Regions from separate parts of the Virgibacillus kekensis genome, predicted to be linked through region 1. Evidence: a T-box and tRNA genes for the amino acid it is inferred to sense, from the RefSeq annotation. Region 1 holds a T-box; the other holds one or more tRNA genes.

Region 1 (3,412 bases):
TTTTTATCAGGGGCTATTTCAAAAGGTGCTAAAAGGTTTATATAAATTCCAGTATTGCATAAAAAATAAGCCCAGAAGAATAACTTCCAGACTTAGAAATGTTAACACTTATTTGATGACTTCCTTGCCCCCCATATATGGACGCAATGCTTTTGGAACTACAACAGAACCATCTTGCTGCTGGTAATTCTCTAAAATGGCAGCTACTGTACGGCCAAGCGCCAGACCAGATCCATTCAACGTATGAACAAATTCCGGCTTACTCTTCTCTTCACGACGGAAACGGATACCAGCACGTCTTGCCTGAAAATCTTCAAAATTGGAGCAAGAAGAAATTTCACGGTAGGTATCCTGACTTGGAATCCACACTTCAATGTCGTATTTTTTGGCCGCAGTGAAACCAAGATCTCCTGTGCACATGCTCATAACTCTGTATGGTAATTCAAGAAGCTGTAGTACTTTTTCAGCATGCCCTGTCAGGGTTTCAAGGGTTTCATAAGAATCTTCCGGTTGGGCAAAATGGACAAGCTCCACCTTGTTGAACTGATGCTGACGGATTAGTCCACGTGTATCGCGTCCTGCAGAACCAGCCTCAGACCGGAAGCAGGCACTGAATGCAACAAACTTTTTCGGCAGGTCTTCACCTTTCAGGATATCATCACGGTAATAGTTGGTTACTGGAACCTCGGCTGTTGGAATTAAAAAGTAGTCCCAGTCTTCCACTTTAAATGCATCCTCTTCAAACTTAGGAAGCTGTCCGGTTCCAGTCATGCTCATCCGGTTAACCATATATGGTGGGAGCATTTCTTCATAACCATGTTCATCAGCATGAAGATCCATCATAAAGTTCATTAACGCACGTTCAAGACGTGCACCCAATCCTTTATAATAAACAAATCGACTACCTGTTACTTTACCAGCTCGTTCAAAATCCAGGATATCCAAATTGGTTGCTATGTCCCAATGTGGCTGTGCATCAAAATCGAACGTAGGCAATTCACCCCATTTTCGGACTTCTACATTATCATCTTCATCCTCGCCAACAGGTACACTTTCATGTGGAATATTTGGAATGGATAGCATCATTGTTTCTAGAGATTCTTCAATTTCTTTCAGCTCAGTATCAAGCGCCTTAATACGATCGCCAACCTCGCGCATTTCTTTGATTGCTGGCTCTGCATCTTTCTTTTCTTTTTTCAGAACGGAAATTTGCTTGGAAACCTCATTTCTTTTTGCTTTTAACTGTTCGGTTTCGGTAATAAGCTCTCGGCGGCGAATATCCAGCTCCCCGAAACGGTCAAGATCAGACAAATCCTCACCACGATGGGCCAGTTTTTCCTTTACCTCTTGAAAGTTGTTACGTAAGTATTTCATATCAAGCATGATAATTCCTCCTTTAAATTTTTCTTTGTCTAGGTTGTTTTATATAAATTGTTGTTTTTATACAAAATCTATAAACTGCGATGTAACAGCGAAGCTTCGCTCCGGCAGAATACTTGCTTTCCGGGGGCACGGCCTCAGCCTCCTCGCGGAAAAACACCGCTGTGGGGTCTTCGGACTCGTGCTGTTCTCCCAGGAGTCTACGTATTCTGCCTGCGCTTTCTTACGATTTTTAATTTATAAGATTAAATCAAACTTATTCCAGAAGCGAATGTGTGCTGTTATGTCGTACTTTTTTATCAACTGCGAGGGTTAAAAAGTAACAATCTTTACTAAAAAGCTTAAAAATAGACTAAAAAACTCCCGTCCCTAATGAATAGGGACGAGAGTTGTATTCCCGCGTTGCCACCCTGATTGAAGAGATTAACTCTTCCGGCTCAAAGTTGGTAACGGTACTTAACCGGGTTTACTTAATCAACGTTTTCATAAACCAGTTTAAGGATGGATTCCCAAGACGCCTGCATCGGTTCACACCAACCACCGACTCTCTTCAGTCAAGCACTCCAGGTACTATTTCCTTGCATTACTGTTTCATATATTATGATATATCATAGCTAATTATATACTAAGATGCAAGTGTTTGTTTTTCCAGCTCCAACGGTCAGCGACTAGTAAACTTCCCGAGCCCTCCTTGCGATAAGTCAACATTGGTTCGTTTTACTCACCATGTTTCCTTTATCTCATACGGTTAGGTCCAGTTTATACGTCGCTAAACGACCGTTCTCGCTTTCATTTTGGATTGTTCCACCATTTGGGCAAAATATTCAATAAACCGGTTATCGTCAGTCAGCTCTGGATGAAACGCAGTACATAAATACTGCCCTTGTTTGGCCGCCACAATACGTTCCTGGTAGGATGCAAGGACTTCAACCTCGGGACCAGCTTCCAGAATATACGGCGCACGGATAAACACAGCGTTAAAGTTATCGCCAACATGCATTACCGGAAGATCCGCTTCAAAACTTGCAACCTGACGGCCAAACGCATTTCTGGCAACCTTCATATTCATAAGTCCCAAGTGGGCCTTTTCCTGACCTTCGATTTCCTGTGCCATAAGGATCAATCCTGCACAAGTTCCGAATACTGGTTTTCCTTGCCTTCCAAATTCACGAATTGCATCAAAGAAATCATAACTGTCGATCAGACGGCGCATTGTTGTACTTTCTCCACCTGGAAGAATCAGTCCATCAATTTCAGCCAGCTGTTCTTTACGTTTTATCTCAACGGCTCTTGCACCAGTTGCCTCAATGGAACGAATATGTTCACGAACAGCTCCCTGGAGTGCAAGCACACCAATTGTATTCATAAGAATTCCTTCTTTCTTATTCGCTGCGATCCTGCATACGATCATGTGCCTCTAAGGTACTCATTTCAATACCTTTCATTGCAGTACCGAGACCTTTGGACAGCTCAGCGATTAATTTGAAGTCGTTATAATGTGTTGTCGCTTCTACAATCGCCTTTGCAAACTTTTCAGGGTTGTTGGATTTGAAGATACCTGATCCAACAAACACACCATCTGCTCCAAGATGCATCATAAGTGCTGCATCTGCTGGCGTTGCTACTCCACCTGCAGCAAAGTTAACTACCTGCAAACGGCCTTCTTCTTTAATCTCAAGTAGTAAATTATAAGGAGCACCGATTTCTTTTGCGAATGTCATGACTTCATCTTCAGACATTGCAGTCAGCATTCTGATTTCCGATTGAACCTGACGCATATGGCGAACCGCTTCTACAATGTTTCCTGTACCTGGTTCACCTTTTGTACGAAGCATGGATGCACCTTCGCCAATCCGGCGTGCTGCTTCCCCAAGATTACGGCATCCACAGACAAATGGTACAGTGTAATCGGATTTTTTTAGATGGAAAACATCGTCAGCAGGGGTTAGTACTTCACTCTCATCAATATAATCAACACCCATTGCTTCCAGTACACGTGCTTCAACTATATGGCCAATACGTGCTTTAGCCA
Region 2 (3,412 bases), on a different contig from region 1:
AAATGCCAGCCAGTAAAATCCATATCCGATTCCCAAAAGACTACCCAACATGAAATTATAGGTAGATGCATCCTCAGCAATAATTAGCACACTTAAAAAAAATAGAGATAAGAATATTACCCCTAAACGAAGAACTATAACCCTGTCCACTTTTTTCGCAATTTTTCCAGCAAGAATAAATGTCAGCGGCTGAAATGTAAATATGCCAAGGTTGTACATGGCAATTGTTATATAATCATTTGATTGCTTCCATAAGTATATATTTACAAATGTATTGGATAGAAAAATTCCTAAAGAGTATAATCCACCTATTAATAACAAAAAGATAAGGTCTTTGTTTATATCCACTTTTCCTGCTAAGAACTTTAAGCTTTTTTGCATATCTTCTGCTCCTTTTTATCGTTAATAGTGTGAGCAAATAATAGTTAGATATGCAATATGGTTCCTGAGCACAGAAAAGGCATGGGAATTTATCCCATGCCTTTAATTTAATGATAATTATTTTGCTTCGTTATAGTTTTTGTTAACTTCATCCCAGTTAACAACGTTCCAGAATGCAGAAGCATAATCAGGACGCTTGTTTTGATATTTCAGGTAGTATGCATGCTCCCACACATCCAGCCCTAAAATAGGAGTTTTTCCTTCTGAAAGCGGTGAATCCTGGTTAGGAGTGCTTGTAACTTCAAGTTCGCCGTTATTCACAACAAGCCAAGCCCATCCGGAACCAAAACGCCCTTTTGCAGCTGTTTCGAATTCTTCCTTAAACTTATCGAAGCTGCCAAAAGTATCGTCAATTTTCTTAGCTAGATCGCCTGAAGGCTTTCCGCCACCGTCTGGAGACATCACTTTCCAGAAAAGACTGTGGTTTGCATGACCGCCACCATTGTTGCGGACTGCTGTACGGATATCTTGTGGTACTGAATCCAGATCACTTACAATTTCCTCAATTGACTTGTTCTGAAGATCTGAATGACCTTCCAAAGCACTGTTCAACTTAGTTACATAAGTATTATGATGCTTTGTGTGGTGAATGTTCATGGTCTCTTTATCAATTGTTGGTTCGAGTGCATCGTATGCGTATGGTAGTTCTGGTAATTCAAAGTTTGCCATTTCTAATTTCCTCCCTTAATAATATGGTTATTAAAAGGATTCGAAAATTCACCCTTTAATGAAAGCCTATCAGAGCATTTCTGTACTTGCAAATTATTTGCACGGTATTAAAGGGATTAAGAATGGATGGCCACTATCTAAAGCCCAACTGTTATGGAAACAAAAAAACAAGCATCTGCTTGTTTTTGAAAGATGGCTCCGGACGGAATCGAACCGCCGACACAAGGATTTTCAGTCCTTTGCTCTACCGACTGAGCTACAGAGCCATGAAAAGTAATTTATGGTGTGTTTGTGTTTAATCAAGTCGTCGTACAAAAATATGTATGGAGGAGGTGGAGGGATTCGAACCCCCGCGCGGTTTGACCCGCCTGTCGGTTTTCAAGACCGATCCCTTCAGCCAGACTTGGGTACACCTCCGTGTACAATATGGTGGACCCTGCAGGATTCGAACCTGCGACCGATCGGTTATGAGCCGATAGCTCTGACCAGCTGAGCTAAGGGTCCTTCAATTATGTTATTTTATGGGGCGACCGGTGGGGATCGAACCCACGAATGCCGGAGCCACAATCCGGTGCGTTAACCACTTCGCCACGACCGCCATATTAGTAAATATTTTATAAAATGAAAATTGGTGGCGGCGGAGGGGATCGAACCCCCGACCTCACGGGTATGAACCGTACGCTCTCGCCAGCTGAGCTACACCGCCCTGGCTCCACAGGTAGGAATCGAACCTACGACCGATCGGTTAACAGCCGATTGCTCTACCGCTGAGCTACTGTGGAATAAATTTAAGTATTTATGTTTTGCTTGTCTATGTTGTATTAATCATTTTAGCGACAAGATATAATTTACCATGTCCCACACAATCTGTCAATAACTTTCTTGCATTATTTTCATAGAGTATGGAATGCCTTCTGTACAAGCACCGATAAATACTATAGCATTAAACGCTCATGTTTTCAATCATAATATCTAATCACATAGCAAAAAAAGAGACGCCTAAGCGCCTCTTTCCTTTAATTAATCTCCAAGTACTTCTTCAGCGATGTTAACCGCGTGGTCGCCAATTCGCTCAAGGTTACTGATAATATCAACAAAGACAATACCCGCTGAACCACTGCACAATCCCTCGTTCATTCGAATGATGTGCTTTTTGCGGTATGTCCGTTCCATCTGATCAATTTCATCCTCTTTCTGAACTACAGCCAGCGCTTCTTCACGATCCATGTTATCCAATGCTCCAACCGCCTGCTTAACAGTCATGGTGGTTAGATTAAACATTTCATTTAAGTCATCTTGCGCCTGATCAGTAAGATGAACTTTGTTGGAAACTTTATAATCAACAAGTTCAATGATGTTTTCAAAATGATCACCAATCCGCTCTATATCACGTACAGAGTTCATTAGTGCTGAGTGTTTAGCACTTTCCAATTCTGACATGGATTCACGGGAAATATCAACCAGGTAATCCGTAATGCTGCGGTCCAAGCTGTTCAAAGCTCCCTCAATCTGTGTCGCCATTTCTGAATGCTTCTTGGACTTAGTATTTAAATAGTTATTTGTCTCTTCCAGTCCCTGATGAGCATACTCGCCCATTCGGATTACTTCGGCCTTAGCCTGGTCCAGTGCAAGGGCCGATGACTGCTGAATAAATATTGGATCGAGATGTTTTGGTTTGTATTCGACCGTCGTATCTTCTCCTGGAACCAACTTGGTTACCAGCCATGCAAGTCCCGCAATGAATGGAAACTGAATAAGAGTGTTTAAAAAGTTAAAGCTACCATGTGCCACCGCTATTGTCATTTTTTCATCAAGATTCCACTGTTCTTGTACAAAACCTACATAATCCCTAAAGAATCCTAACAATATTAAAAAGAGGGTTGTACCAATCAGATTGAAAATTACGTGTGTGAATGCAGCGCGTCTTGCTGCTACACTTGCCCCAATCGCCGCGAAAACCGCGGTAATTGTAGTACCGATGTTATCCCCGAACAATACAGGAATTGCTGCCTGAAGTCCAATTGCGCCCTCAGAGTATAATCCCTGAAGAACACCAATTGTAGCACTGGAGCTTTGCACAATTACAGTAAATAAAGTTCCAATTACCACCCCTAGTACTGGATTTTGACTCATGTTAACAGTTAATTCCTGAAATGCTTCCAGACTGCGAAGCGGGTGCATACCGCTGCTCATGAGTTCCAGACCATAAAACAGAGAGCCGAAGCCAAAAATAGATTGCCCAACAGCTTGTACTTTCTGATTTTTAATAAAGAAAAGCAAAAATGCGCCTGCAGCCATAATT

The links. A T-box is a leader RNA that pairs with one kind of tRNA and senses whether it is charged. The one in region 1 lies ahead of serS (serine--tRNA ligase), so its partner is inferred to be a tRNA-Ser.
Region 2: it has a tRNA-Ser gene. The T-box ahead of serS (serine--tRNA ligase) is inferred to sense a tRNA for this amino acid. The anticodon was not compared.

What each region holds. Positions count from the first base shown of each region.
Region 1 is NZ_JBHSFU010000004.1:1,167,959-1,171,370, reverse strand. Features, by position in the region: gene serS (serine--tRNA ligase) at 109-1,383, opposite strand; T-box leader at 1,756-1,973, opposite strand; gene pdxT (pyridoxal 5'-phosphate synthase glutaminase subunit PdxT) at 2,150-2,746, opposite strand; gene pdxS (pyridoxal 5'-phosphate synthase lyase subunit PdxS) at 2,763-3,412, opposite strand, start outside.
Region 2 is NZ_JBHSFU010000006.1:107,926-111,337, forward strand. Features, by position in the region: gene ACFO3D_RS11445 (MFS transporter) at 1-381, opposite strand, end outside; gene ACFO3D_RS11450 (superoxide dismutase) at 499-1,110, opposite strand; tRNA gene ACFO3D_RS11455 (tRNA-Phe) at 1,304-1,376, opposite strand; tRNA gene ACFO3D_RS11460 (tRNA-Ser) at 1,435-1,527, opposite strand; tRNA gene ACFO3D_RS11465 (tRNA-Ile) at 1,538-1,614, opposite strand; tRNA gene ACFO3D_RS11470 (tRNA-His) at 1,633-1,708, opposite strand; tRNA gene ACFO3D_RS11475 (tRNA-Met) at 1,740-1,816, opposite strand; tRNA gene ACFO3D_RS11480 (tRNA-Asn) at 1,818-1,892, opposite strand; gene ACFO3D_RS11485 (Na/Pi cotransporter family protein) at 2,131-3,412, opposite strand, start outside.